2 regions of the Bacillus sp. N6 genome follow, and region 2 is predicted to be linked to the other one. Evidence: a T-box and tRNA genes for the amino acid it is inferred to sense, from the RefSeq annotation. Region 2 holds a T-box; the other holds one or more tRNA genes.
What was found. A T-box is a leader RNA that pairs with one kind of tRNA and senses whether it is charged. The one in region 2 lies ahead of lysS (lysine--tRNA ligase), so its partner is inferred to be a tRNA-Lys.

Region 1 (15,497 bases), 2.2 Mb from region 2:
TTATACAATAAAGGAAAAACAATTGAAATGCTTGTTAACTATGAGCCAGCACTTCAATACTTCGCTGAGTGGTGGAAACAGTTATTTGGTGAAAGTGAAGGAAAAGATCAAAAAGGTATTTTCCCATCTTCAGCAAACTTCTCAACTGACTTACACTCATTAGGTCAATACGTTCAAGAAGGTCGTCGTGACTTATTTGAAACAGTTCTTAAAGTAGGTAAATCTACACATGAACTAACAATCGAATTAGAAGACAACGATTTAGACGGATTAAACTACCTTGCTGGTGAAACTGTAGACTTCGTAAACACAAAAGCATACGAAGGTACATTACTTGCACATAGCGACGGGGGAGTACCAAATTTAATCGTAAATATTCCTGAATTAAATGAGTACACATTCGGTTACCTTGTATACTTCTTCGAAAAAGCATGTGCGATGAGCGGCTACTTATTAGGCGTAAATCCATTTGACCAACCTGGCGTAGAAGCATACAAGAAAAACATGTTTGCTTTACTTGGTAAACCAGGATTTGAAGAATTAAAAGCAGAATTAGAAGAGCGTTTAAAATAATAAAAAGCGATCGGATTCCGGTCGCTTTTTATTATTTTATCGAAAAGTCCATCAGTATATTCAAACTAGAGTGGGTATGCTAAAGGAAAAGTCTTGGAGGGATGGGCTTGATTCCGATTCAATCAAATTTAGAAGGACGTACATATGCGTTATATAAATTAGAAGAGGTTATGAAACCACTTGGATATAGTATTGGTGGTAATTGGGATTATGATAAAGGATGCTTCGATTACAAAATCGATGAAGAAGATGGGTATCAATTTTTACGAGTGCCGTTTACAGCAGTAGATGGTGAACTAGATGTACCTGGTGTAGTAGTCCGTCTTGAAACGCCGTATATTCTTTCGCACGTATATCAAGACGAACTAGATGATAATGTGAATACTTTAACCGCGGGAACGAGTGGGATGGATCAATTTGCTGAACCGAAAGATCCAGATGCAGAAGTGAAAAGAAAATATATCAATATTGGAAAAGTGCTCATGCGGGAACTAGAAAAACATTTTCTTAATGGTGAATAACAATGAGTACGTCGCTTTCGATAAGAATGAAGGTATGGACTGGGTTAATCATATATTGATCGTCGCGCTTTATACCTAGTAAGAGAATGTTTTGTTTTAAAAGGGTATAGCTACAATTTGCAAAGGTTTGTCCGGTGCAGGACGGAGAAAGCTCCATCAGTTGTAATTTATTATCAGAGATTTCATCGTAAAGTGAGAATAGTACACCTGAAATAGAAGGGAATAAAAGAGAAGCGGTAAATACATAACTCGTTAATTTATTTCCTTCTATAATTTCTGACGCGCCAGCTCTCGTTGCATTTTGAATTTGTTCAGTAGTAAGTAGTTCTGCGATGCAGTGAATGTTTGGATTGAGTCCTTTTGCAGTTAAAATATTTAAAATGGATTGTGTATCTGCTAAGCTTTCGTTCTTTTCTTTATCCGCTGTTATTAATATGGTGTGTGCCGTTTTAATATTAGCTTTTAATAAAGTTTGATCGTGGTGCGGACAACCTTTTATAAATTCTAAATGATGAAATGGTTTTGGGAGTAAAGAAAGTGTTTCATCAATTAAAACGATATCAAGGTTTGGTTGTAATACATGCATTTGCTTTACAACATGTTTTGCACGCTCATTCCAGCCAACGATAATCATATGACCGTTAGAGGTAGCGGCTTCTTCACCTTTAATTTTCATATATTGTTTACTGATCATCTCAGTAGCGAATAGAACCATATAATAAGAACAAAAGCCAGTTCCTAATAAAATAATACTTATACCTATTAGTTTTCCTATCGTTGTATGGGGAGCAAAGTCGCCATATCCAACTGTAAAAATGGTAACGATTGACCACCAAATTCCGTCAAACCATGTAGTGAAATGAGAGGGTTCTAATCTATGTATAAGAAAACCAGAAAAAGCAGTGAATACAATAATAAAACAAATTAAACGAAAAATAATGGAATCACGAAATGTATCTACTAAATTCGGACGGGATTTCAATAGTAAATTCCTCCTTGTTTTGCAGGACTACATTCATTGTTACCATTATAGAAAAAAGAAAAACTCTCTAATTAAAGAGAGTTTGTTTTATGCTACATACTTTCCACTTCAGTTTGTTGGACACTTTCAAGATGTTGAAGAGCATAGTAAACATCAGCAGTAGGTCTTTTTTGATCAATGGACAGTTTAAGATGTAAATAGTGAGAACCGTTTTCTAATGTTTTAAGCTTCATATTCTTAACTTTTATATCCATTTCCTTTATTTCTTCAATTACGATTGGGATATTGTCCATATTTCGTACAACAAGTTTCACAGCGATATCACGTTGACGAAATGACCTAGGGCCTACATATTTCATCGCGAGTGGTATAAGTTCGACACTAATCATAAGGAAACACATTCCGAAAATCGCCTCGATATAGAAACCAGCTCCAACGGCAATACCAATACCAGAAGCACCCCAGATCATAGCGGCGGTCGTGAGCCCTGCAATGCTATCGTTGCCTCTTCTTAAAATTACGCCAGCACCTAAAAAACCAATTCCTGATACAATTTGAGCGGCAAGTCGAAGTGGATCCATATTCATATGATCGGTATGTGGTAAGTTATAAGCTGCTTTAATAGAAACAATCGTTAGGAGGCAACTAATAATAGAAATAACTAAACACGTTTTTAAACCAAGTGGTTTCCGTTTTAATTCGCGTTCTAAACCAATGGCAAACCCTAAAATCGCCGAGAGACCTAGTTTGATTAATAAATCGGTATAGTCCATATATATTCCTCCTTGTATGATATGGTATATGAATAAAACGCTTAGTATAGAAAGAAACGTTTTTTGATAGAGTAACTTTATATAAAATATATGTAGGAATTACTCATACATGAAAGAGATATTTCGTTTAAGTATATGATATTAAAAAAGAAATGTGGGCAGTTTTAAAAAAAGTTTATAAAAGGTGTTGCATTTCATTTTTCACCATGATATATTAATAACCGTCGCTGATGCAGAAACGCAGAAAACGACAAAAAAGAAATTGAAAAACTTAGTTGACATCGAAAAACGAAGATGTTAACATAAGGAAGTCGCAAATGAGCGACCAAGTAGTTCTTTGAAAACTGAACGAAACAAACAACGTGAAACGTCAATTTTTATTTTTAGATGCTAGACAAACTAACTTTATTGGAGAGTTTGATCCTGGCTCAGGATGAACGCTGGCGGCGTGCCTAATACATGCAAGTCGAGCGAATGGATTGAGAGCTTGCTCTCGAGAAGTTAGCGGCGGACGGGTGAGTAACACGTGGGTAACCTGCCCATAAGACTGGGATAACTCCGGGAAACCGGGGCTAATACCGGATAACATTTTGAACTGCATGGTTCGAAATTGAAAGGCGGCTTCGGCTGTCACTTATGGATGGACCCGCGTCGCATTAGCTAGTTGGTGAGGTAACGGCTCACCAAGGCAACGATGCGTAGCCGACCTGAGAGGGTGATCGGCCACACTGGGACTGAGACACGGCCCAGACTCCTACGGGAGGCAGCAGTAGGGAATCTTCCGCAATGGACGAAAGTCTGACGGAGCAACGCCGCGTGAGTGATGAAGGCTTTCGGGTCGTAAAACTCTGTTGTTAGGGAAGAACAAGTGCTAGTTGAATAAGCTGGCACCTTGACGGTACCTAACCAGAAAGCCACGGCTAACTACGTGCCAGCAGCCGCGGTAATACGTAGGTGGCAAGCGTTATCCGGAATTATTGGGCGTAAAGCGCGCGCAGGTGGTTTCTTAAGTCTGATGTGAAAGCCCACGGCTCAACCGTGGAGGGTCATTGGAAACTGGGAGACTTGAGTGCAGAAGAGGAAAGTGGAATTCCATGTGTAGCGGTGAAATGCGTAGAGATATGGAGGAACACCAGTGGCGAAGGCGACTTTCTGGTCTGTAACTGACACTGAGGCGCGAAAGCGTGGGGAGCAAACAGGATTAGATACCCTGGTAGTCCACGCCGTAAACGATGAGTGCTAAGTGTTAGAGGGTTTCCGCCCTTTAGTGCTGAAGTTAACGCATTAAGCACTCCGCCTGGGGAGTACGGCCGCAAGGCTGAAACTCAAAGGAATTGACGGGGGCCCGCACAAGCGGTGGAGCATGTGGTTTAATTCGAAGCAACGCGAAGAACCTTACCAGGTCTTGACATCCTCTGAAAACCCTAGAGATAGGGCTTCTCCTTCGGGAGCAGAGTGACAGGTGGTGCATGGTTGTCGTCAGCTCGTGTCGTGAGATGTTGGGTTAAGTCCCGCAACGAGCGCAACCCTTGATCTTAGTTGCCATCATTAAGTTGGGCACTCTAAGGTGACTGCCGGTGACAAACCGGAGGAAGGTGGGGATGACGTCAAATCATCATGCCCCTTATGACCTGGGCTACACACGTGCTACAATGGACGGTACAAAGAGCTGCAAGACCGCGAGGTGGAGCTAATCTCATAAAACCGTTCTCAGTTCGGATTGTAGGCTGCAACTCGCCTACATGAAGCTGGAATCGCTAGTAATCGCGGATCAGCATGCCGCGGTGAATACGTTCCCGGGCCTTGTACACACCGCCCGTCACACCACGAGAGTTTGTAACACCCGAAGTCGGTGGGGTAACCTTTATGGAGCCAGCCGCCTAAGGTGGGACAGATGATTGGGGTGAAGTCGTAACAAGGTAGCCGTATCGGAAGGTGCGGCTGGATCACCTCCTTTCTATGGAGAATTGATGAACGCTGTTCATCAATATAAGTTTCCGTGTTTCGTTTTGTTCAGTTTTGAGAGAACTATCTCTCATATATAAATGTATGTTCTTTGAAAACTAGATAACAGTGTAGCTCATATTTTTTAATTTTTAGTTTGGTTAAGTTAGAAAGGGCGCACGGTGGATGCCTTGACACTAGGAGTCGATGAAGGACGGGACTAACGCCGATATGCTTCGGGGAGCTGTAAGTAAGCTTTGATCCGAAGATTTCCGAATGGGGAAACCCACTATACGTAATGGTATGGTATCCTTACCTGAATACATAGGGTATGGAAGACAGACCCAGGGAACTGAAACATCTAAGTACCTGGAGGAAGAGAAAGCAAATGCGATTTCCTGAGTAGCGGCGAGCGAAACGGAACATAGCCCAAACCAAGAGGCTTGCCTCTTGGGGTTGTAGGACATTCTATACGGAGTTACAAAGGAACGAGGTAGACGAAGCGACCTGGAAAGGTCCGTCGTAGAGGGTAACAACCCCGTAGTCGAAACTTCGTTCTCTCTTGAATGTATCCTGAGTACGGCGGAACACGTGAAATTCCGTCGGAATCTGGGAGGACCATCTCCCAAGGCTAAATACTCCCTAGTGATCGATAGTGAACCAGTACCGTGAGGGAAAGGTGAAAAGCACCCCGGAAGGGGAGTGAAAGAGATCCTGAAACCGTGTGCCTACAAATAGTCAGAGCCCGTTAATGGGTGATGGCGTGCCTTTTGTAGAATGAACCGGCGAGTTACGATCCCGTGCAAGGTTAAGCTGAAGAGGCGGAGCCGCAGCGAAAGCGAGTCTGAATAGGGCGTTTAGTACGTGGTCGTAGACCCGAAACCAGGTGATCTACCCATGTCCAGGGTGAAGTTCAGGTAACACTGAATGGAGGCCCGAACCCACGCACGTTGAAAAGTGCGGGGATGAGGTGTGGGTAGCGGAGAAATTCCAATCGAACCTGGAGATAGCTGGTTCTCCCCGAAATAGCTTTAGGGCTAGCCTTAAGTGTAAGAGTCTTGGAGGTAGAGCACTGATTGAACTAGGGGTCCTCATCGGATTACCGAATTCAGTCAAACTCCGAATGCCAATGACTTATCCTTAGGAGTCAGACTGCGAGTGATAAGATCCGTAGTCAAGAGGGAAACAGCCCAGATCGCCAGCTAAGGTCCCAAAGTGTGTATTAAGTGGAAAAGGATGTGGAGTTGCTTAGACAACTAGGATGTTGGCTTAGAAGCAGCCACCATTTAAAGAGTGCGTAATAGCTCACTAGTCGAGTGACTCTGCGCCGAAAATGTACCGGGGCTAAATACACCACCGAAGCTGCGAATTGATACCAATGGTATCAGTGGTAGGGGAGCGTTCTAAGTGCAGTGAAGTCAGACCGGAAGGACTGGTGGAGCGCTTAGAAGTGAGAATGCCGGTATGAGTAGCGAAAGACGGGTGAGAATCCCGTCCACCGAATGCCTAAGGTTTCCTGAGGAAGGCTCGTCCGCTCAGGGTTAGTCAGGACCTAAGCCGAGGCCGACAGGCGTAGGCGATGGACAACAGGTTGATATTCCTGTACCACCTCTTTATCGTTTGAGCAATGGAGGGACGCAGAAGGATAGAAGAAGCGTGCGATTGGTTGTGCACGTCCAAGCAGTTAGGCTGATAAGTAGGCAAATCCGCTTATCGTGAAGGCTGAGCTGTGATGGGGAAGCTCCTTATGGAGCGAAGTCTTTGATTCCCCGCTGCCAAGAAAAGCTTCTAGCGAGATAAAAGGTGCCTGTACCGCAAACCGACACAGGTAGGCGAGGAGAGAATCCTAAGGTGTGCGAGAGAACTCTGGTTAAGGAACTCGGCAAAATGACCCCGTAACTTCGGGAGAAGGGGTGCTTTCTTAACGGAAAGCCGCAGTGAATAGGCCCAAGCGACTGTTTAGCAAAAACACAGCTCTCTGCGAAGCCGTAAGGCGAAGTATAGGGGGTGACACCTGCCCGGTGCTGGAAGGTTAAGGAGAGGGGTTAGCGTAAGCGAAGCTCTGAACTGAAGCCCCAGTAAACGGCGGCCGTAACTATAACGGTCCTAAGGTAGCGAAATTCCTTGTCGGGTAAGTTCCGACCCGCACGAAAGGTGTAACGATTTGGGCACTGTCTCAACCAGAGACTCGGTGAAATTATAGTACCTGTGAAGATGCAGGTTACCCGCGACAGGACGGAAAGACCCCGTGGAGCTTTACTGTAGCCTGATATTGAATTTTGGTACAGTTTGTACAGGATAGGCGGGAGCCATTGAAACCGGAGCGCTAGCTTCGGTGGAGGCGCTGGTGGGATACCGCCCTGACTGTATTGAAATTCTAACCTACGGGTCTTATCGACCCGGGAGACAGTGTCAGGTGGGCAGTTTGACTGGGGCGGTCGCCTCCTAAAGTGTAACGGAGGCGCCCAAAGGTTCCCTCAGAATGGTTGGAAATCATTCGTAGAGTGCAAAGGCATAAGGGAGCTTGACTGCGAGACCTACAAGTCGAGCAGGGACGAAAGTCGGGCTTAGTGATCCGGTGGTTCCGCATGGAAGGGCCATCGCTCAACGGATAAAAGCTACCCCGGGGATAACAGGCTTATCTCCCCCAAGAGTCCACATCGACGGGGAGGTTTGGCACCTCGATGTCGGCTCATCGCATCCTGGGGCTGTAGTCGGTCCCAAGGGTTGGGCTGTTCGCCCATTAAAGCGGTACGCGAGCTGGGTTCAGAACGTCGTGAGACAGTTCGGTCCCTATCCGTCGTGGGCGTAGGAAATTTGAGAGGAGCTGTCCTTAGTACGAGAGGACCGGGATGGACGCACCGCTGGTGTACCAGTTGTTCTGCCAAGGGCATAGCTGGGTAGCTATGTGCGGAAGGGATAAGTGCTGAAAGCATCTAAGCATGAAGCCCCCCTCAAGATGAGATTTCCCATAGCGTAAGCTAGTAAGATCCCTGAAAGATGATCAGGTTGATAGGTTCGAGGTGGAAGCATGGTGACATGTGGAGCTGACGAATACTAATAGATCGAGGACTTAACCATATAATATGAAGCAATGTTATCTAGTTTTGAAAGAATATAAAAAACTTGTTGACTTTAGAAGTTAAATGAGTTACAATAATTCTTGTCTTAAATGAATACAGTCTGGTAATGATGGCAGAGAGGTCACACCCGTTCCCATACCGAACACGGAAGTTAAGCTCTCTAGCGCCGATGGTAGTTGGGACCTTGTCCCTGTGAGAGTAGGACGTTGCCAGGCAAACGGAGGATTAGCTCAGCTGGGAGAGCACCTGCCTTACAAGCAGGGGGTCGGCGGTTCGATCCCGTCATCCTCCACCATTTAGCCGACTTAGCTCAATTGGTAGAGCAACTGACTTGTAATCAGTAGGTTGGGGGTTCAAGTCCTCTAGTCGGCACCAGTTTTAATTTTGAGAGCCATTAGCTCAGTTGGTAGAGCATCTGACTTTTAATCAGAGGGTCGAAGGTTCGAATCCTTCATGGCTCACCATTTTAATGAAATATGCGGGTGTGGCGGAATTGGCAGACGCACTAGACTTAGGATCTAGCGCCTTTGGCGTGGGGGTTCGACTCCCTTCACCCGCACTTTTAATAAAATATCTCAAACATGTCTTGCGGAAGTAGTTCAGTGGTAGAATACAACCTTGCCAAGGTTGGGGTCGCGGGTTCGAATCCCGTCTTCCGCTCCAATTTTCAATATGACATGCCGGGGTGGCGGAACAGGCAGACGCACAGGACTTAAAATCCTGCGGTGGGTGACCACCGTGCGGGTTCGACCCCCGCCCTCGGCACCATATGCGCCCGTAGCTCAATTGGATAGAGCGTTTGACTACGGATCAAGAGGTTAGGGGTTCGACTCCTCTCGGGCGCGCTTTTATTAACGGGAAGTGGCTCAGCTTGGTAGAGCACCTGGTTTGGGACCAGGGGGTCGCAGGTTCAAATCCTGTCTTCCCGATATTCCCAAAAACATGGGGCCTTAGCTCAGCTGGGAGAGCGCCTGCCTTGCACGCAGGAGGTCAGCGGTTCGATCCCGCTAGGCTCCACTTATTTTAATATCATTTATGGCGGTGTAGCTCAGCTGGCTAGAGCGTACGGTTCATACCCGTGAGGTCGGGGGTTCGATCCCCTCCGCCGCTACCATAAAGGACCTTTAGCTCAGCTGGTTAGAGCAGACGGCTCATAACCGTCCGGTCGTAGGTTCGAGTCCTACAAGGTCCACCACTAAAGGTTTATATCTCGGAGGTATACCCAAGTTCGGCTGAAGGGATCGGTCTTGAAAACCGACAGGCGGCGAGAGTCGCGCGGGGGTTCGAATCCCTCTACCTCCTCCATTTTTTCTTAAATTACATATTATATCATCGCGGGGTGGAGCAGTACGGTAGCTCGTCGGGCTCATAACCCGAAGGTCGCAGGTTCAAATCCTGTCCCCGCAACCAAATGGTCCCGTGGTGTAGTGGTTAACATGCCTGCCTGTCACGCAGGAGATCGCCGGTTCGACCCCGGTCGGGACCGCCATTTTAATAAGGCTCGGTAGCTCAGTCGGTAGAGCAGAGGACTGAAAATCCTCGTGTCGGCGGTTCGATTCCGTCCCGAGCCACCATTTTGAAGTCGCAAGCCGGCTTAGCTCAATTGGTAGAGCAACTGACTTGTAATCAGTAGGTTGGGGGTTCAAGTCCTCTAGCCGGCACCACTTTCAAAATGAGCCATTAGCTCAGTTGGTAGAGCATCTGACTTTTAATCAGAGGGTCGAAGGTTCGAATCCTTCATGGCTCACCATTTTCAATTTAATGCGGGTGTAGTTTAGTGGTAAAACAAGAGCCTTCCAAGCTCTGGTCGAGAGTTCGATTCTCTTCACCCGCTTTTCAATTATGGGCCTATAGCTCAGCTGGTTAGAGCGCACGCCTGATAAGCGTGAGGTCGATGGTTCGAGTCCATTTAGGCCCACCATAATTGTTCCGCAGTAGCTCAGTGGTAGAGCTATCGGCTGTTAACCGATCGGTCGTAGGTTCGAGTCCTACCTGCGGAGCCATATTTATAGAGAAGTACCCAAGTGGCTCAAGGGGCTCCCCTGCTAAGGGAGTAGATCGCGAACGCGGTGCGAGGGTTCGAATCCCTTCTTCTCTGCCAGTAATTGGCCCGTTGGTCAAGTGGTTAAGACACCGCCCTTTCACGGCGGTAACACGGGTTCGAATCCCGTACGGGTCATACTAAAAGAGATAGCATAAACTGCTATCTCTTTTTTGTTGTGTATAGATATAGAAGAAGCTATGACAGATTATAAATAATAAGTTTAAAATAGGATTACCTTTTCTCATGCATAAGAAGAGATAATCCTATTTTTTGAACATGTTTTAACTCTCTATTGAATGTCCATCTTGTTTAATAACAGCATGATTATATGCGAAGTGAAGAGTTTTGTATCCTAAAAGTGCAATAGTGAAGGCAAGGCCTCCTGCTATAATAGCCACACTAAATCCTGCTCGAGCTCCAAAATTATCAATAACTAAACCAGCTATCGCTGATCCTAGGGAGACTCCAATTCCAAGTCCTGTAATTGCCCAAGTCATTCCTTCTGTTATTTTTGATTCAGGTACGATTCTTTCCACAAGCCCCATAGTAATAATCATAGTAGGAGCGACAGATAGTCCTGCAAAGAAGACAATAACTATTAGCCAAGCAATAGTATTTACGAAAAATAGTGGCAGCATTGTTATCATGGAAAGTGTGACTGCTATTAAAAATTGATTATAGGGTGGAGCATTGAGTTTAAGAGTACCGAAAATAAGGCCTGCCAGGCATGAACCGATTGCATAGACAGAAAGTACAAAGCTAGCAGTTACTGCGTTTCCTTGATGTTCAGCAAAAGCTACACTAACGACATCTATTGTGCCAAAGATAGTACCTATAGCAATGAGTGTGAATACTAGTACTCGCAAAGAACCAATTTTAAATACTGTTCCTTTGTTTGTAATGTCGCCAGGGTGTACAGGTGGTTCTGTGCTTTTTTGTAGGATGAATAGGCATACCCCAATTGTAAGAAAAACAGATGATAAAAGTGGCCCTGCTTCTGGGAAGAACATAACACTTAAACTGACAGATAATACAGGACCAATTATGAAGCAAATTTCGTCGACGACCGATTCAAAGGAAAATGCTGTATGCAATTTATGGGATCCACGGTATAGTTTAGTCCAACGTGCACGTACCATAGCTGACATATTTGGCATACAACCTGCACATAAGGCGGATAGAAATAGCGTCCAATAAGGAGCTTCATATTTCGTACATAGAAGTAAGAGGATCGTAAAGAAAACACTGATACCTGTAGTCGGAAGAAGTATGCGAGATTGCCCTAATTGATCGGCCATCCGAGAAATATGAGGAGCTAGTAAAGCAGATGATAATGTAAAGGTGGCTGCAACAGCTCCAGCAAGCCAATAGTCACCACGTAACTGAGATAACATTGTAACAATACCAATGCCCATCATTGATATGGGCATCCGAGCTATAAACCCTGCTAAAGAGAATCCTTTTGTACCAGGAGCACTGAAAATCTCACGGTAGGAATTAAACATAATAATCACCAAAGTATTTGACGTTTGCATATACATTCTTCATTCTTTTAAATCCTCCTCTGTTTCATTAATACCTTCTATAAAAAGGGACAGTGAGTCAATGTAGGATATAGGTAAGAAGTTATATTATCTTGTAAGCTAGAAATAATTGACATACGCACCGTATGTCAATATCATATTAACATACGGTGCGTATGTCAATTGAAATGTTTTATCTCTGGATAGAGAGCCGATGTTTAAAGGAGTTATTCTTTTATATAGAGAACGATACTATAGTGCAATTCATTTTGAATAAAGAGAATGAATAGAAGTAGGAGGAAAAGATGATTAAAAAAACGAGAGCAGAAATGATTACTGAAACACGTGCTAAATTGCTGAGTGCAGCAAGAGAGGCCTTTGGTACAGTTGGATATGTAAATACGTCTATGGATGATTTTACAGCATCTGTCGGTTTAACACGTGGTGCAATTTATCATCATTTTGGTGATAAAAAAGGATTGTTAGAAGCAGTTGTAAAAGAAATTGATATCGAAATGGATAATAAATTAGGGAAAGTATCAGATGAAGCGGAAGGAAAATGGGAAGGGTTTGTTGGACGTTGTCGTGCGTATTTAACGATGGCACTTAATCCAGAAATTCAGCGAATTGTACTTCGTGATGCACCAGCAGTATTAGGAAATAGTTATTATCAATCATCGCATTCGCAATGTTTAACGACGATGGCGGAGATGCTTCAGCAATTAATGAAAGACTGTATTATTGAAAAGACGGACTGCGAAGCTTTAGCAAGATTCATAAATGGTGGACTAGTGGACCTTGCTTGTTGGATTGCGAATTCTGAAGATGCAGAAGCACATTTGTCTAAAGCTTTGCATAGCCTATCACTTATATTGAATGGTTTATTATTAGAAAAGAATGCATGATTTTGAATAATATCTTTTTATTAATATACGGTAATAGTTAAAAGGGAGGTGGTAAAGTATATGCTAATTCATTTATGTCACCGTAGTCTATATAGGCCAACTGACGTCCAGCGTATAAGGAGATAATGTGTTAGTTTGATTATAGAAATTGAATTTAGTTATAGGGAATAATCAAATCACATTCTTTTTATTCACAATCTAAAGAAAACGCCTCCATTGAAATTGATTCCACACCTATTCTAATAACTTTACACTCTATGTGAAAAAGTTCACAAATAGGTCATAATTTGTGAAGTAATTCACAATAATACGTGCTACAATATGAATGTAAAGAAGTTAAACAACATTAAATTAGTATTTTAATTAATTACTTAAACAATCATAAAAAATAGATGTGAACAATAGAGAGGGGAAATTACCATGAAAAAAGGTATCAATCGTGTAGTATTAGTAGGAACAGGAGCTGTAGGTTGTAGTTACGCTTACTCAATGATCAACCAAGGTGTAGCTGAAGAGTTCGTATTAGTAGATGTTAATGAAGCAAAAGCAGAAGGGGAAGCAATGGACTTAAGCCATGCGGTACCATTCTCTCCATCACCAACAAAAGTTTGGAGCGGTAGCTATGCAGATTGTAAAGATGCAGATTTAGTAGTTATCACTGCTGGATTACCACAAAAGCCAGGTGAAACTCGTTTAGACTTAGTTGAGAAAAATACAAAGATCTTTAAACAAATCGTTCGCGGTATTATGGATAGTGGATTCGATGGAATCTTCTTAATCGCAACTAACCCAGTTGACATTTTAACTTACGTAACTTGGAAAGAATCTGGCTTACCAAAAGAGCGCGTAATCGGTTCTGGTACTACTTTAGACTCTGCTCGTTTCCGTTACATGTTAGGTGACTACTTAGATGTAGATCCACGTAACGTTCATGCTTACATCGTTGGTGAACACGGTGACACTGAACTTCCAGTATGGAGCCACGCTACTATCGGTGTACAAAAACTAGAAACAATCTTAGCTAACAACGAACAGTACAATCAAGAAGACTTAGATAAAATCTTCGAAAACGTACGTGATGCAGCTTACCATATTATCGAGCGTAAAGGTGCAACTTACTACGGAATCGGTATGTCACTACTTCGTGTAACTAAAGCAATCTTAAACAACGAGAACAGCGTATTAACTGTATCTGCATACCTTGAAGGTCAATACGGAGAGAAAGATGCTTACGTAGGTGTTCCAGCTGTAATTAACCGCGAAGGTGTACGTGAAATCGTAGAACTTGAGCTAAATGAAGATGAAAAAGCGAAATTCGCTCATTCTGTAAAAGTATTAAAAGAAACAATGGCACCAGTACTATAATAATTGCTAAATAATTCAGAGGTGGGAAACTGCTTCTTACCTCTGAACTTATATAATTTAATATAAATTCCTTTTCCGGTTTCCCTTGTATATCCCCAATATACCCCTTTTGCTGGATAAGGGTCGTTTATAGAAAAGAGCACTCTACTTTACGTAGAGTGCTCTTTATTATCCCGCATTAACGGGCAGTAAGATCCCCACCTCAAAATGCAGCGAAAGCAAAGAAGTTAGTTTGGTGATCAACTGCCCGTAAAAGCCCGATTGGTGAGGGCTGATAATCAGTGAGGGATGAACACCCCCCACTGATTAAAGTTTCACTTTATCATTTTTTAGGCGTTAATCCCAATTTCTTTAAAATATCTGTCAGTGTACCGCTTTTTGATTTTTCTACAGGTGTTTGTGATTTAGATGCATCTGGCCCTTTTTTCAAGAAGTTCTTTTCAACGAAGCGAATATCTTTTTCGTCGACAATCCCATCTTTATTAAGGTCTCCGTCTTTTACAGTTAGTCCTTTTTTACCATAGTTGCTAGCGATAATTTCAGCATCTTTAATATCGATTACTTTATCAGCATTTACATCGCCGGCAAGGTTTTCGTCAGGTCTTGCATAATAATATTGGCCAAGCAGCTTACCGTCTTTTTCAGTACCAAGTTTCGTTGTTAGGCGGCTTGTTAAATGTCCTGGCACTTCTACATATAGGTTATAGTCGCGTTTATTAACTGGAAGTCCATTTAGTTTGAAGTACCCATATTTATCTAGTGAACCTTCAAACTTATGACGGTAAGAATCAGTTGCGTATACTTTTACGCCAAGCTTTGCATAATCAAACTTTTCATCTAAATATCCACGTTCATTTAAGAATGCACCAGGTTTAATATTTCCTTCTACTAGTGAATTTAAGGACATAACTGAGAATGTTTGATCTTGAAGTACACGCATTCTATTTGGTTCTGATTCACCTTGTTTCCAGTAAACAAAAATTGGTGACTCTAATTGAGCGTTTGCTTCATAAAATTCATCATTTTCTACTTTGAAAGTTACATCAATGAACGGGAAATCACCATCTAATCCAGCAAAGTTTTTGTCATCGATAGTGCCGCCAACTGTAACCGAACCTGCCTCTAGTTTCGGTTCATTTACTTTTGCGGTTACTCCTTTTTCGGAAAGTAGCTTTTCAAAAGCAGGATTAAATTTTGCATTTGCAAATTTGAAGTTCTTCTCTAGGAAGTTTACATTAAATTGCCCAGCAACAAATTGTTTTACGTGTTTTGCGTTTAGTGTTACTGTGAACTCGTCATTTTTATATAATTCTTTTTTATCGTAACTAGCTTTCGCATATTGAGCACCATGTGGGATAAACCAGTAGTTATTTACACCGCTTGGATAGTCAGCTCCTGCAGTTGCATAATCGAAAATATATACGCCTGTGTTCATTGGACCTTCCGTTCTGAAGGAGTCAGGTGTAATGCCAACTTTAAAGTCGCCATTTGCATTAATCGGTAAAAACTTATGCAAGTATGGAGAATAGTCATAGTACATAACGCCATTCGCTTCTTGCGTAATGTTTAATCCTTTTCCTTTTAAGTAGTCAACGTTTGAATCGTATACATTTCCTTTAATCCATAGTGCTTTTTTGCCATCTTCTACTGTATAATTTTCTTCATTTAACTCGTAAATACCAGGTTTTAATCCAGTTAGTTTCACTTCTGGTGGGGTATTATCAATTACAACATAATCACCTTTTACACGTGCTTTCCCAGCCTTATCATAACCGACAAACTCA
Region 2 (15,497 bases):
ATATAAAGCCGGATATTTCCCTAGATGAATGTATCCTTGAGAGTAACGATCTATTAATTTTACCTGGAGGGAATACTTGGAGTGAAGAAATACATAAACCTATTTTGAAAACAGTTGATGAAGCTTTAAAACTTGGTACAATTGTAGCAGCAATTTGCGGTGCAACTATAGGTCTTGCAAATTACGGTTACTTGGATTCTATAAATCACACAAGTAATAGTTTAGAGTATATGAAAATGGTTTGTCCTACTTATAAAGGAGAAAAATTTTATGAAGTGGGACCTGTAGCGTCTAGTAGAAACCTTATTACTGCATCGGGTGTAGCGCCTCTAGAATTTGCCATGGAAGTACTGAAAAAATTAGATGTATTTGCGCCGGATACACTTCATTCATGGTATAAATTGAATGAGACTCATGAAGCAGAATATTTCTTCCAGTTAATGAATTCAATTAATAGCTGAGTAGTATGTCGAATGAAAATTATATTTTAAATGATGCGAAAACTAATAACAAAATAATTTTATGAAAATAAAAGGTAAGGGTATTCCTATGAATATATGAGGAAATATCCTTACTTTTTATAGTATTATTTCTGAATGACAAATGTAATGGCATTTGTTTTTAATCGAATGTGTCTTTCATTACGAACTATATTATAAGCTAATTCTTTTATTTCAACTTTTACTTCTTTCCATCCTTTATAAATACTTTTTAATAGGCGTATCATTTCTTCAGTTAGGAGATTAATTTCAATTAAAGCCTCTAATTCTTCATTCGTTTTTAAATCAATTTCTTGTATGTTAGAGTTAATAATTAAACAATTAATACCACCGTTTTTTGTACCTCTTTTTATAGATTGGAGCACGTTTTTTAAATCTTCTTCTGATTTAACATGCTCTAAACTTGATACTGCAACGATATAGTCATAAGTATTAGGTCTAATATGATAGTTTTCAATTGCTGCTTGTTCTGTTTTTATAACCTCGAATACGTCATGTTCTTTGCTATAAATTTGTAGCTTTGTTAAAGCGGAATTAAGTAAATCAACACATGTAACAGTTCCGCTAGCATTTTTAATCTTTTGTGCAATTGGAATGCTATTTCTACCGACGCCAGAGCCAAGGTCAAGTACTTGCAAGTTGTTTTGTCCGTCAAAGTGGTTCATCAAGTCCATAACCGTTTTAACTGGTTTGAAAAGCCAAGAGCCAGCTTCAAACAGTTTATATTGTTCATAGCAAAGGTCGTGATATTTCTTTTCTTCTTGTCTTATGTAATCGATACGGTTCACATTGTTTCAACTCCAATATTTTTATTGCAAAATTCATATGTAGGACAACCTTTTATATTTGTTTGAATTCGAAAAATACCACCAGCATGTGGATACTCTTTTAATTCGTCATCCGTCATTCTTGTTCTGGCTGTTGTAACATATAAATCAGTTAAGTTAGGCCCACCAAATGTACATGATGTTACATATAACGCAGGAATTGGAATACTTAATATTTGTTCTCCAGTAGAGGGATTCCATCTAGTTATTTTTGAACCTCCCCAATGTGCAATCCATAAACAACCTTCTTCGTCAATTGTCATACCATCAGGTAGACCATCATTTTCAGAGAAAATGATTACATCACTTGGATTATGAATGTCTCCAGTACGTATATTATATTGATAGCGAACCACTTTTTTAGTAGGTGTATCTATAAAGTAAAAGTATGTATGATCAGGTGACCAAGCGATTCCGTTTGAAGTATTTACGTGTGAAACTTTTTTCTCTACACTCAAATTATTATGTAAACAATATAAGGAACCTGCAGCATTCATACCGTATGTATCTGTAGTACCTGCCCAGAAACGACCAGCTGGATCACATTTTCCATCATTGAAACGATTTTCTATTAAATGAGGTTCGGGGTCAAAAATATGTGTCAGTTTTTCTGTATTTACATTAATAGAATAAAAGCCGTTTTCCATAGCTAAGAGTAGTACATCCTCTAAATATGGAACAACACAGCCGATTTGTTGATTGAGAGCGATTACTCGGTTCGTATTGGTAGTAGGATTATATATGCATAATTTTTTCTCCATAATATCAACCCAATATAAAAGTTGCTTTTTTTCATTCCAACATGGTCCTTCAGCTAAACTTGCTTTAACATTTAAAACTAAGTCTATATTACTGAACAAGATGTTCACCTCGCGTTATAAGATATTAATATAATTCGATAAGAATAGAGGTAAACCTTTTAGTCAGAGGATATTATGATTTGTGCTCTAGAAAACTAATCTTCTCAAGTGATTAAAAGGTTTATAAACACGGAGAGGAAAATGCATATGATGTTTTATGAGATTGTTTGCTTTTCTTGTAAGAATATATTTCGTGTTTACGAAGGTAGTGAAAAATATAAGCGATTTAAAGAGAAACCAAAAGGGGCATATTGTTGTGATGAGTGTAGCCACAAAATTCAATTAGAAGCGATAAAGAATTTTTTTAGATAATTTTACGATTTCGATTCGGAAAAGTTTGACAATAAAAGTGTTATAAATTATCATATTAAAAAACTAATATTTAAGGCATAGAAGAGAAGAGTAGTTAAGAAAGAATACGTACAGAGAGCTCTGGTAGCTGAGAAAGAGCGGTATACATCTTAATGAAAAAAGACTTGGAGCTGCGCAAGGAACTAATTTATTTAGGGATGGTGCGACGGGTTCTCCCGTTATAGAGATAGGGTATAAGCATATTTTGCCGTACCTGAAGAGGTTAATATGGTGACATATTAACAAACTGAGGTGGTACCGCGAAGCTAACAACTCTCGTCCTCAAGATGAATAATCTTGGGGGTGGGAGTTTTTTTGTTGCATAAAACTGGAAATGAGAAACAAAAAATAATTGAGGTGAGTAATATATGCATTGGGCGTATGAAGTAGCACATGAATTAATTAGGAAACATCCAAATAAAGAAATGTTTGTTTGTGCATCTGGAATTAGTCCGTCAGGTTCTGTTCATATTGGGAACTTTCGTGAAATCGTAACGACTTATTTCGTAGTAAGAGCACTTCAAGATTTAGGGAAAAAGACTCGTTTTATATTTTCGTGGGATGATTATGATAGGTTTAGAAAAGTTCCAAAAAATATTGATCCATCTTTTGCAAAGTATATTGGTATGCCATACTGTGATATTCCAGATCCGTATGGATGTCATAACTCGTATGCGGAGCATTTTGAAAAAGAGTTTGAAAAATCGCTTCAAGCATTTGGAATTGAAGTAGAATTTATTTATCAACATGATGAATATAGAAGCGGAAGGTATAACGAAAATATATTAGAGGCCTTGTATAAACGAAAAGAAATATATGATATTTTAATGGGTTTTAAAACTAGAGAGTGTAGTGAAGAAGAGCGAGAGAGCTTTTATCCAGCTACATTATATTGTGAGAGATGCGGAAAAGATACAACAACTATTACACATTTTGATGAAGTATTAAAAACAGTCCGGTATGAATGTGAATGCGGAAATGAAAAAGAGTTATCCGTATTAAATACAAATAAAATGAAACTAAACTGGAAAATCGATTGGCCGATGAGATGGATGATAGAGGATGTTATTTTTGAACCGGGCGGTAGAGATCATTCATCAGAAACGGGTAGTTATAATGTATCAAAAGAAATTGCAAGGAAAATATTCAATCGAGAAGCGCCTCATTACGTTGCTTACGATTTTATTGGTATTAAAGGGAATCATGAAAAAATGTCTAGTTCTTCAGGGAATAGTATTACACCAAGCAATTTATTGAAAGTGTATATACCAGAAGTAATTCTCTTTATGTTTGCAAAATACAAACCAGGTGCTGCTTTTCATATTGGGTTGGATGAAGATGTGATTCGTAATTATACAGAGTATGAGCGATTGAAAGATAGTTATGAAAATAAAACGCTCAAAAATGAAGATTTATTTGATGCAATTAAAATCTCTAGAGTTGATAGTGAGATTAAAGAATATCCGAAATTTAATCAAGTAGCAGGAACGTTACCATTATTAAATTTTGATTCAACTATTTTACAGGGGATATTAAAGAAAATAGATAGGAGCTATGCATTAGATGAAATGAGAGCGATAAGTAATCGCGCAGAGTATTGGATAAGAAACTTTCAATCTGAAAAATTAATCGCGGTAAATGAGGAGAAAAATGCAGAGTTTTACTACACATTAGATGAAAGGCAGAAAGAATGGCTAGTAGAAGTTTGTAAAATACTTCGTTCTAATAAAGATTACTCTAACTTAATGGAGCAATTATATGCGATTTGTCATCATGAAAATAAAAAAATAATGAAAGAAAATCAAAAACAATTATTCACTATTATATATAAGCTCATTATGAATCAATCAAATGGTCCTCGTATACTATTATTAATACATGTAGTAGGCATAGAAAATTTCATCACACTATTAGATTTCTAAAACACAGTTAAAAGCAACGCAAGTACCAAAATTTCTAAGTACTTGCGTTGCAAATTTTACTATCGTGAATACATTTTCGGACATTCATCACCACTTGGTTCATAAAAACAATGGCTTTTAAACTGTCCTACAAATGGCTGATTATACCATTCAGGCGGACAAGCTCCAACTGGACGGAAATACCAAAGAGCCCATCGTGCAGGCCAGCGCCATTGACCTTGTAAAACTTTTCGTGCGATTTCTTTTTCTGATTCACGAGCGCGTTGATAAAAATATCCATATTGTACTGCTTCAAATCCGCCGGGGCTTTGATATACAGCGTCTCGTACGGTGCGGAGTTGTTTAAAATCTAAGCAATCACAAAATACACGGTTTACTACAACGCATCCAACTAACTCCTCACCTTGGCGACCTTCGCCTTCAGCTTCAGCACGAATTAATCGAGCTAGTAAATCAACATCACTTTCGTTGTATGGAATAAGGGGCATAGTGATACCACCTTTCTGTTATAGTAAAGAGTGTATGTTATAAAACAATCTGCGTGCTTTTTTACATAAAAATAACATTTAATTTTAAGAGGAGCTTGTATAAAAAAAGCTAATTAGTAATAGTAGATAAATATAAAAGGGAGAGGTATTATGTATCGAATTCATAAAGACCATATCATTTACTCAATGTCACCAGAAAATAAGCCGTGTATGGAAGTAGAAATTGGGAGCAGTCTTGTATTTGAAACATATGATTGCTTTGAAAATCAAATCGATTCTGAAGATGTTGTGTTACAAGAATTAGATTGGAACCGAATTAATCCAGCGACTGGACCTGTATATGTTAAAGGAGCAGAACCTGGCGATATATTAGTCGTAACGATTGAAAAAATTGAAATTGCAGAGCAGGGCGTTTTAACTACAGGTGCAAACCTTGGTGTAATGGGTGATGAGTTAAATGAAAATACAGTGAAAATTGTCCCAATACATAATGAATATGTTTTGTTTTCAAGTGAACTACAAATCCTGATTAATCCAATGATTGGGGTAATTGGTACTGCACCGAAAGAAAAGAGCATTTCATGTGGCACACCGCATGATCACGGCGGGAATATGGACTGTAAAGAAATTAAAGAAGGAACAACATTACTACTACCAGTTAATGTCCCAGGAGCACTATTAGCATTAGGTGATTTACACGCAGCAATGGGTGATGGTGAAATTGGTGTTAGTGGTGTAGAGGTTGCTGGTGAGGTAACTGTAACAGTTCAAATTATAAAAGGAAAACAATGGCCATTACCAATGGCTATTCAAAAAGAAAAAATGATGACGATTGCTTCAGAGAAATTGTTAGATGATGCAGCAAATCGTGCTGTACGTAATATGGTGACATTTTTACATGAAGAATTAACAATGTCTAAAGCTGATGCAACGCTTTTATTATCGGCAGCAGGTAATTTAAAAGTTTGCCAAGTTGTGGATCCGCTGAAAACAGCGCGTATGGAACTAGGAATGGATTATGTGGAGAAACTAGGATTTACTTTTAGTAAATTTCATATTAAATAGATAAGGGACGAAAAAGGATGCTTTTGTATAAAAGCATCTTTTTTTAATTTACGGATTTTGTGAAAAGAGGTAGTATTTATTTTATATAAGTATATTTGAGATTGTGGATTAAAAAGGAGTTCAATAATGGTCAAAATTATGATTGTAGAAGACGATATGAAAATTGCAGAACTATTATCGACACATGTTGCGAAATATGGTTATCAAGGAGTTATTGTATCGGACTTTCAAAATGTATTAAACATTTTTTTAGAAGAACAACCAGAGTTAGTTTTATTAGATATTAATTTACCGAGTTTTGATGGGTACTTTTGGTGTCGTCAAATTCGCGGAGTTTCAACATGTCCGATACTATTCATTTCGGCCCGTGAAGGCACGATGGATCAAGTTATGGCGTTAGAAAACGGTGGCGATGATTTTATTCCGAAGCCTTTTCATTATGAAGTTGTAGTGGCGAAAATTCGTAGTCATTTAAGACGTGCATATGGAGATTATGCACCGAAACTAGAAGAGCGAATGATTGAGCAACAAGGTCTTTGTTTATATCCTGAAAGACTTGTATTGAAACTTAGAAATGACGAGATTGATATAACGAGAAACGAAGCTATTTTATTAGAGACATTAATGAAAAATTATCCGCGTGTTGTGAGTAGAGAAGTGTTACTTAATAAATTATGGGATAGTGAATCTTATGTTGATGATAATACATTAAGTGTAAATACAACACGTGTGCGTAAAAAGTTACAAACGTTACATATAGAAGGTGCGATTGAAACGATTCGTAGTGTTGGATATAGATTGCATATTACTTGGGATACTGGTATAGAAAAATGATAAGGTTGTTTATACGTGATCATATACCACTTATTTGCTTTACCATAATTCAACTACTAGCTATATTTCTCGTATATTGGTTTGATGGGCATAATCATATTACAACGGCGTTATATGCAATGTTTCTAGGTGTTTTCTTTATGGGAAGTTATTTAATGTTTCGTTATTTTACACATCGTTCTTTTTATGAGCGCTTAGCAAACCCGATGCAATCTTTAGATGAATCTGTTCAAAAATCTGATTTTGCAGCTGTATCGGCTGCTCTTCAAGAACTACTTGAGGTGCAATATAGACATTATCAAAATCAGCTGCAAATGCAAGAGAGAAAAAATAATGACCATTTAACCTTTATGAATCAGTGGATTCATCAAATGAAAACACCTTTATCTGTAATAGAATTAATTACACAGGATGAAGTAGATTCACGTTTTGAAAGTATAAATGAGGAAACTGATCGATTAAAAAAGGGATTAGAAATGGCTCTGTATGTCGCACGTTTAGAAGCGTTTACACAAGACTTTTATGTAGAAAGGGTACAACTACATAAAATAGTGAATGATTCGGTACATGAACATAAACGATTCTTTATCCGGAATTTTGTATATCCAGAGCTTGAAATTGATAAGGACATTACTGTAGAAAGTGATGTGAAATGGTTACAATTTTTAATCGGACAAATACTATCGAATGCGATTAAGTATTCATCAGGTAGTAGAGAAAAGATTAAAGTGAAAGCTTGTAAGGAAGATAATACCGTTATACTTGAAATTGCTGATAATGGCGTAGGTATACCGAAGCAAGATTTACCAAGAGTATTCAAACCTTTCTTTACAGGAGAAAACGGTAGAGATTTTAAAGAATCAACAGGAATGGGGCTATATCTTGTATATGAAATTACAAAACAATTAGGGCATAGTGTAGAGATTCATTCAGAAGTTGGTAAAGGTACCGTTGTACGAATTAAATTTTTTAATGTGTAGATAATTGATCTAGGCTAAAGAACTTTGGAGATAAGTTTTTTTAGCCTTATTTTATAGCAATTATATGAAATAGTAAAAGGTCATCTTAGTATGTATAATGACACGTTAATAAATACGGGTGTTAAATTAGAAGGATTTAATAATAAATTGATAAATAGATTTTGTAAGAAAAAAGCTACCCCTTTGAAAGAGGTAGCTGTATGTATCCATCCTATGAATAAGTGTATTAACATGAATAAGTATAATGTTCAAATTCGTGATATTTTTTGTGGATTATAATAGAATTAGTCTTTTATTTTTTCATGATACAGTATTGTAATTAAACAAACAAACTTAATAATTTATATCCAATTAACCCTAAAATAGTGATAGGAACCATTATTAAGAAAGAAGAAATTCGATTAGCATTAGAGCGTTCTAATACAAGAATCAAGATAATCCCGACTATGACTTCGGTATATCCAACAGGTAACATGTGACTATAGTGTTCAAAATTTAAAAGAATGTGAAGTCCATCCGTTACAAAAACTCCACTTAAAAGTGCGCTTCCGAATTTATGAAGTGGATTTGTAGTATCTTTCCATAGAAAACCTGCAATTCCAAAGATAGTTCCTCCTATACATGCACATACAATCCATACAGATATAAAATAAATAGAGTGAGCTACATTTTTAATAACTATTGCATAACCATAGTAGCCTAATACCATACCGAGTAGTGCAAGGAGACCAGAAAGTATAGCTGAACGCTTAGAATAACTAAAGCTAGCCACAAAAAAGGATGGAACTAACCAAACGCTTCCTAGATTAGCTAATGAATTCCAGTGTCCAGGAAGTATACTTTGCCCCAATTTAGTTAGTATACCAACAATAATCCCTACTATAATCGGGATGAGAAAAATCCTTAAAAACATATTTAACTTTGTGATTTTTAATGTCCTGTCCATAAATTCAATCCTTACATTATTATTTTCTGTAAAGATATAATAGCTTATCACAAGGGAATAATCAATAAAAATTTATCGAAAAACAATAAGTGGTTATTGGATAACGAATAACATTTTGTTTTTATATAAAATTTATATAAGAGAGAGTGCTTAGAAGTTTACTACTGGGGAAACCTAAAGGACGTATTACAATCAATGTAATTTGTGCTTGTTCAATATGAAGCTAAGAAATGATAAATAAGCCTAAAAGAAAGCGATCTTTTTAACAGCACAAATAATTGCATTTACTCATACAGTACTAGTATGGTACAATATGGTTATTAATGACGGAAAGGAATGATGGGTGGACGATGATTAACTAATCTTATTTTTAAATGTTGAAATGAAATAAATTTCAATTTATAAAAATTAGGATTAGTCTGCCCAATTCCAAACAACGGTATTGCTATTTGATTTGCGTAATAGCTTATTTGGGTATAAATAATGTAACGACTAATCCTGCCAAAATTACTTTGGGAGGATTTTTTTGTTCTCCCTTAATGAAAGGGATCGGTAATATGAAAGAAATTTTAAAATTAAATGATGTTTACGTTGAAATAATGGAAAATACTTTGTTAGAAAAAATGAATGTAGCAGTGAAACAAGGGGATGTTATCGGATTAATTGGTAAAAATGGTGCTGGTAAATCAACGTTACTTCAATTAATAAATGGAAAGATTGAGCCTTCAAAAGGGATTGTTGAATGGCAGCAAATGAATATGAAAACCGCATATGTTGAGCAAGAAATAGAATCTTTTATTAGTAATGATGTGATTTCGCAAGAAGCAGAACTTCTTGCGAAATGGGGCGTGCCAACGAACGATTTTCATACTTTAAGTGGTGGTGAAAAGCTGAAAATTCGATTAGCAAAAGGATTTGCCGAAAATCCTAATGTCTTAATATTAGACGAACCGACAAATCATTTAGATGAGATCAGTACGGGATTTCTCATTAAACAAATAAAAAAGATGAAAGGTACTGTTATTGTTGTATCGCATGACCGATATTTTTTAGATGTTGTCGCAACAAAAATATGGTCAATTGAGGACAAAAAATTAATTGAGCATAGTGGTAATTATACGAGCTACATGAAAGTACGTGAGCAAAGAAGGAAGTCGCAGCAGCGTGAATATGAAAAGCAGCAAAAAAAGATAGAACAAGTAGAAACACATATAAAAGAATTGAGTTCATGGTCACAAAAGGCACATGCGCAGTCTACAAAACAAGAAGGTGTGAAAGAATTCTATCGTGTAAAAGCGAAGCGAATGGATGCGCAAGTGAAGTCAAAACGAAAACGACTCGAAAAAGAGCTGGAGAAAACGAAAGTAGAACGTGTGAAAGAAGAATATTCAGTTGAGTTTTCTATTCAAGCGAACAAAAAAGTAGGAAAACGCTTTTTAGAAGTGAAGCAATTAAAAAAAGACTTTCATGGGAAAGTATTATTTGAAAACGTTAATTTTACAATTCAGCACGGTGAGAAAGTTGCGATTGTTGGACCAAACGGTAGTGGGAAAACAACATTACTGAAGATGATTATGGGAAACGAAACTGCAGAAGGAGAAATATGGATTTCACCTTCTGCAAATATCGGCTATTTAACACAAGAAGTTTTTGATTTACCGCTTGATAAAACACCAGAAAATTTATTTTTTAAAGAGACGTTTGAAGAAAGAGGAAAAGTCCAAAATTTAATGAAACATTTAGGATTCCAAGCGTCTCAATGGAAAGAGCCGATTGAGCATATGAGTATGGGAGAAAGAGTAAAATGTAAGCTAATGGCTTATATTTTAGATGAAAAAGATGTACTCATTTTAGACGAACCGACGAATCACTTGGATCTACCTTCACGTGAACAACTTGAAAATACATTAGCTGAGTATAACGGAACATTAGTAATTGTATCTCACGATCGATATTTTCTGGAGAAAACAACTAACACAAAACTCGTGTTTTCAAACAATACGATACAAAAGCAGCTAGAAGAACCTACTAAAACAAGAGATGATATTGAAGAGCTACGTTTAACGTTAGAAACAGAGAGACAAGAAGTATTAGGAAAATTAAGCTTTTTAACTTCTAACGACAAAGAATATAAAGAACTTGATGAACGATTTATAGAACTTACGAAGCAGATTAAGGCGCTATAACGTAAGTAAGGGGGATTAATATGGGAGAAGAGAGTTTGACTAAGTTATTTAGAATAGATTGTGGAGATATATACTTGCAAGAGTTTATGGTCAAAGATGCAGAGAGTATTTATAAAATAGCAAATCAACCGGAAATAGAAAAGTTTTTACCAGACTGGAAATCAACAAAAGAACAAAGGATGGATTGGATTGCAAATTATGAAATACCAGCAAATAAAGTATTTCTTGAGGCAGTGAAAACTACGAATAACATAGATAATCGTATGTTAAAGCTAGGAATATTTAAGAAAGCTACAAATGAATGCATTGGATGGTGCTGCACAGGCATGAAAGAAGAACTTCCTTCACCAAACAGAGAGATAATGTATGCTATCTCAAATGAACATCAAAATCATGGCTATGCTACAAAAGCGACTAAAGGTTTAATTGACTATTTGTTTAAAGAAACAAATTTAAATGTCCTCAACGCAATTGCTTTAATTAACAATGTACCATCAAATAAAGTTATTAAAAAATGCAGGTTTACTTATTTGAGTGAACAGAAGATAGAAGATCAAATATATAATCATTATGTATTGAGTAAATCTGAATGGATAAAAAATATTTCTCTGTAAAAGGAATTAAAACGAAATCATAAAAAAGCTTAGAGCTAAAACTCTAAGCTTTTTTATATTCATTTTATCCCGCATTACCGGGCAGTAAAACCCCCACTGATTAAAGTTTCACTTTATACCTGCTAACATATGAAAGGTACAATTGTAATGACTTCTTGATGGAATTGCTTTTCAACAAAATATGGAAATCAAGCTGTACAGGGGATAATCAGTTGGAAAATCATTCATGAAAAAGGGTGTTGGAAGATTTTGTCGAATTTATGTATCAATGATAATACAAATTTCTTACTCAAATCATTCTACAGATGAATTACTTGAAAAATGGAAGGGAAAAGAGAAATGGGCGGTATAAAGAAGCATTTAGTCTTAGTCAACAAAAATTGCTGGTAAGTCTATTAAAGAGCTACATATAAAACTTACGGTTGAGTGCTAGTAGATTAAATCTTTAAGCCAGGAATTAGTTTAAATGAGGGAGGGGAACACATATTATAATTTGGTTTCGTCACTTGCCACAAATAAGTATGGATTTTTCAGAATGGACTCCTTTTATACAGAATAATTGGTACCGAAAACATTATATGAAGTTTGTATATATACTCCAGATAATTATTTTTCTAATACCTTATTTCTTTGAAACAGGTTTCACTCATATTAATATATTTTATCTTATCATAATAGGTATCTTAGTCTTCATCATTCACGAATGTCTACACATTTTAGTAATAAGTAAAAAAGGGGATATTAGCTTAACATTTAGTAAAAGATTTTTTTGGTTAAATACAAATGCAATCTTATCTAAAACGAGATTTTGGGTCTTTATGAGCTTGCCTATTATTGTATTATCAGTAGTTCCTGCCATGATGTCATTCTTTGTATCAGGAAATATTAAATCAATTTTATTATTTATATGTTGGATAAACACATTCATTTCCGCCTCAGATATTTACAATTCGTTTTTGATTGCAATGAAACCGAAGCGCTCATTTTTTTGCAGAGGTTATTATAAAGTGAAATAGTATTTAATAGGTAACTCAAATATGCTTCAACTACATACAACAGTTAAAATATAATATTTGAAAGTAAAAAGACCGATAAAAAAATCGGTCTTTTCATATTAATAAAATAAAGATTAGAAAATAGCATTGTAATTCAAACCAATATGCAAATATTATAAGATAGATATACTTTGTTTATAGATTGAAAATAGGTTTGTTATCAGTTTTTTTAGAAATCTTACAAGCGTGTAAGATAAATGAAAGATGAATCAATATGAGCTGTAAGACAATTCATTTACACTCTATAGTGAGCAGTGGAAATGAAGGGAGAATATAAATGGAAATTTTGCAGGCAAATAGTATTAGTAAAGTATATAAAGGGAAAGTACCTTATAAAGCATTAGTAGATATTGATTTATCAATTCAAGAAGGTGAATTTGTAGGAATTATGGGCCCGTCAGGTAGTGGGAAAACAACGTTATTAAATATGGTATCTACTATTGATTCTCCATCATCGGGAGAAATATTTATTAATGGCACAAATCCTTTTCAATTATCATCAGAAGAATTAGCGTTATTCCGCAGAAAACAATTAGGATTTGTATTTCAATCATTTAATCTTCTTAGCACACTTACTGTAAAAGAAAACATCGTATTGCCGATGACTTTAGATGGTGTTTCCGTCCGAGAAATGAATAAACGAGTGGAAGAGATTGCAGAGAAGTTAAACATTACTGATATATTGAGTAAAAGAACGTTTGAAATATCAGGGGGACAAGCTCAAAGAACAGCAATCGCTCGCGCAATCGTTCATAAGCCGCAATTATTACTTGCAGATGAACCTACAGGGAATTTAGACTCTAAATCTTCAAATGATGTAATGGAGATGCTTGATACTCTAAATAAAGAAGAAAAAGCTACGATGATGTTAGTTACTCATGATCCGTATGCAGCGAGTTTTTGCAGCCGAGTAATCTTTATTAAAGATGGTCAACTATATAACGAAATTTATTGCGGTGAAAGCAGGCAAGCGTTTTATCAAAAGATTATGGATGTCCTTTCTTTGTTAGGAGGGAAAAGGCATGACTTTTCGTCAGTTCGCATTTAATAATATTTTTCGTAATAAGCGTACATATGCAGGTCATTTTTTAAGTAGTGCATTTTCAATTATGATTTTCTTTACGTATGCACTTTTATTATTTCATCCCGATCTACAAGGGGAGTTGAAATCGACAAGTACAACAATAAGTGCATTTGGTACATTAGGATTTAAAGTTTCACAAGGGTTGATATTTGTATTTTCATTTTTCTTCATTCTATATTCAGTTAGTTCATTTTTAAAAACGCGTAAGAAAGAATTTGGCATTTTAATGATGCAAGGTATGTCAATGAGACAGCTTAAGAAGTTATTGTTAATTGAAAATATGTTAATTGGAATTGGTTCAATTTGTATAGGTATTCTTATTGGACTCATTTTTTCTAAACTAGTTTTATTAATAAGCGCCAGTGTATTAATGATTAGCAATGGATTACCTTTTTATATACCAGTACAGGCTGTATTATTAACAGTCATTACATTTCTGTTCTTATTTTTAATTGTTTCGCTAGTAACATTTAAAATGATAAAAGTTACAGAGCTTGTGGAACTGATTCAAGCAGGGGAAAAGCCAAAACCTGAACCAAAATCGTCAATTTTATTATCAATTTTTTCTTTATTTAGTATAGGGTATGGCTATATTTTAGTATTTCGCTTTATCCCAAATCATAGTTTTATTGTGCTCGGAATAGGAGTGTTTCTGGTAATTATTGGAACGTACTTTTTATATACACAGTGTAGCGTGTATATATTGCATCTTGCTAAAAGGAGAGAAAATTTCTTTTTAAAGAGAACGAATATATTAACATTTTCAGAATTAATTTATCGTATGAAGGATAATGCAACGATGTTTTTTATAGTATCTATTATTTCAGCAGTTGCTTTTACAGCAATTGGCACGACAGCTGCTCTTGGAAATAAAGATTTAGTAAGGATGACGAATCCGTATACATTACTATACATGGCTCCTGAAAACAACAAAATAGCGGATAAACATCTCTCTATTATAAAAAACCATCTGGCTGATGCTAATATTCCGTATCGAATGGCTTCATCTTCATATATATATACAGAAAGTAATGTATATGTAATGAAATTAAGTGAATATAACGAACTTGCGAGAGCGCTAGGGTATCAACAAGAAACGATTGAAAAAGAAGATGAAATGTTATTAATTCCTGGAATGGTATCACAAAAACAAGAATTTAAAAATGGTGATTATAAGAAGAATATTGAAGTCATTCAAGGCGATTGGACAAAGACATTTCATGTAAAAAAAACTGTCGATAATTTAGTTTTACCTCATGATACGGAAGGAATATATATTGCTATTCAAGATCATGTATATGATGGAATTCCACTGAATAGTGGTCCAGATAATGAAGATATTATTCAATATCGTACTTACGGATTTGTTGTAGATGATTGGATAAAAACGAAACAGGTTTCAAACCAATTAAATAATATATTTAATCAAGATCCTAGAGATATACATTTTGAATTTAGAGCTCTAACTATAGAGTTGTTAAGTGCAAAACAAACGAATGGATTATTACTTATGGCTAGTGTTTTAGTCGGAATTGTTTTCTTCACATTTGCTGCTAGTTTTATTTATTTTCGATTATATACTGATTTGGACCGCGATCAACAGCAGTATAAAATGATTTCGAAAATGGGGTTAAGTAAACGGGAGTTAAAGAAAGTCGTAACGAGACAGTTATTATTAATGTTTTTCTTACCGATTGTCGTTGCAGTAATACATACTGTAGTCGCTTATATGGCATTACAACAATTAGTCGATTTTTCTATTCTAAATAGCTCTATCGTCATTTT

Region 1: it encodes a tRNA-Lys, which carries the amino acid that the T-box ahead of lysS (lysine--tRNA ligase) is inferred to sense. The anticodon was not compared.

The regions. Positions count from the first base shown of each region.
Region 1 covers NZ_CM127843.1:4,750,316-4,765,812, reverse strand. Annotated here, with positions in the region: gene ACUXVC_RS24665 (glucose-6-phosphate isomerase) at 1-573, shown strand, start outside; gene ACUXVC_RS24660 (YugN-like family protein) at 681-1,094, shown strand; gene ACUXVC_RS24655 (potassium channel family protein) at 1,081-2,076, opposite strand; gene ACUXVC_RS24650 (MgtC/SapB family protein) at 2,169-2,849, opposite strand; rRNA gene ACUXVC_RS24645 (16S ribosomal RNA) at 3,255-4,806, shown strand; rRNA gene ACUXVC_RS24640 (23S ribosomal RNA) at 4,953-7,874, shown strand; rRNA gene rrf (5S ribosomal RNA) at 7,976-8,091, shown strand; tRNA gene ACUXVC_RS24630 (tRNA-Val) at 8,096-8,171, shown strand; tRNA gene ACUXVC_RS24625 (tRNA-Thr) at 8,176-8,251, shown strand; tRNA gene ACUXVC_RS24620 (tRNA-Lys) at 8,265-8,340, shown strand; tRNA gene ACUXVC_RS24615 (tRNA-Leu) at 8,355-8,435, shown strand; tRNA gene ACUXVC_RS24610 (tRNA-Gly) at 8,465-8,539, shown strand; tRNA gene ACUXVC_RS24605 (tRNA-Leu) at 8,556-8,644, shown strand; tRNA gene ACUXVC_RS24600 (tRNA-Arg) at 8,648-8,721, shown strand; tRNA gene ACUXVC_RS24595 (tRNA-Pro) at 8,732-8,805, shown strand; tRNA gene ACUXVC_RS24590 (tRNA-Ala) at 8,821-8,893, shown strand; tRNA gene ACUXVC_RS24585 (tRNA-Met) at 8,914-8,990, shown strand; tRNA gene ACUXVC_RS24580 (tRNA-Ile) at 8,995-9,071, shown strand; tRNA gene ACUXVC_RS24575 (tRNA-Ser) at 9,089-9,181, shown strand; tRNA gene ACUXVC_RS24570 (tRNA-Met) at 9,210-9,286, shown strand; tRNA gene ACUXVC_RS24565 (tRNA-Asp) at 9,290-9,365, shown strand; tRNA gene ACUXVC_RS24560 (tRNA-Phe) at 9,375-9,450, shown strand; tRNA gene ACUXVC_RS24555 (tRNA-Thr) at 9,465-9,540, shown strand; tRNA gene ACUXVC_RS24550 (tRNA-Lys) at 9,551-9,626, shown strand; tRNA gene ACUXVC_RS24545 (tRNA-Gly) at 9,640-9,710, shown strand; tRNA gene ACUXVC_RS24540 (tRNA-Ile) at 9,721-9,797, shown strand; tRNA gene ACUXVC_RS24535 (tRNA-Asn) at 9,805-9,879, shown strand; tRNA gene ACUXVC_RS24530 (tRNA-Ser) at 9,887-9,977, shown strand; tRNA gene ACUXVC_RS24525 (tRNA-Glu) at 9,984-10,055, shown strand; gene ACUXVC_RS24520 (MFS transporter) at 10,202-11,425, opposite strand; gene ACUXVC_RS24515 (TetR/AcrR family transcriptional regulator) at 11,749-12,348, shown strand; gene ACUXVC_RS24510 (L-lactate dehydrogenase) at 12,769-13,713, shown strand; gene ACUXVC_RS24505 (S8 family serine peptidase) at 14,036-15,497, opposite strand, start outside.
Region 2 covers NZ_CM127843.1:2,545,663-2,561,159, forward strand. Annotated here, with positions in the region: gene ACUXVC_RS13015 (type 1 glutamine amidotransferase family protein) at 1-461, shown strand, start outside; gene ACUXVC_RS13020 (class I SAM-dependent methyltransferase) at 587-1,288, opposite strand; gene ACUXVC_RS13025 (SMP-30/gluconolactonase/LRE family protein) at 1,285-2,187, opposite strand; gene ACUXVC_RS13030 (DUF2197 domain-containing protein) at 2,329-2,499, shown strand; T-box leader at 2,569-2,825, shown strand; gene lysS (lysine--tRNA ligase) at 2,907-4,460, shown strand; gene ACUXVC_RS13040 (cell wall hydrolase) at 4,520-4,948, opposite strand; gene ACUXVC_RS13045 (acetamidase/formamidase family protein) at 5,099-6,013, shown strand; gene ACUXVC_RS13050 (response regulator transcription factor) at 6,140-6,847, shown strand; gene ACUXVC_RS13055 (sensor histidine kinase) at 6,844-7,827, shown strand; gene ACUXVC_RS13060 (DUF6518 family protein) at 8,147-8,773, opposite strand; gene abc-f (ribosomal protection-like ABC-F family protein) at 9,331-10,959, shown strand; gene ACUXVC_RS13070 (GNAT family N-acetyltransferase) at 10,980-11,573, shown strand; gene ACUXVC_RS13075 (DUF3267 domain-containing protein) at 12,095-12,589, shown strand; gene ACUXVC_RS13080 (ABC transporter ATP-binding protein) at 12,906-13,676, shown strand; gene ACUXVC_RS13085 (ABC transporter permease) at 13,651-15,497, shown strand, end outside.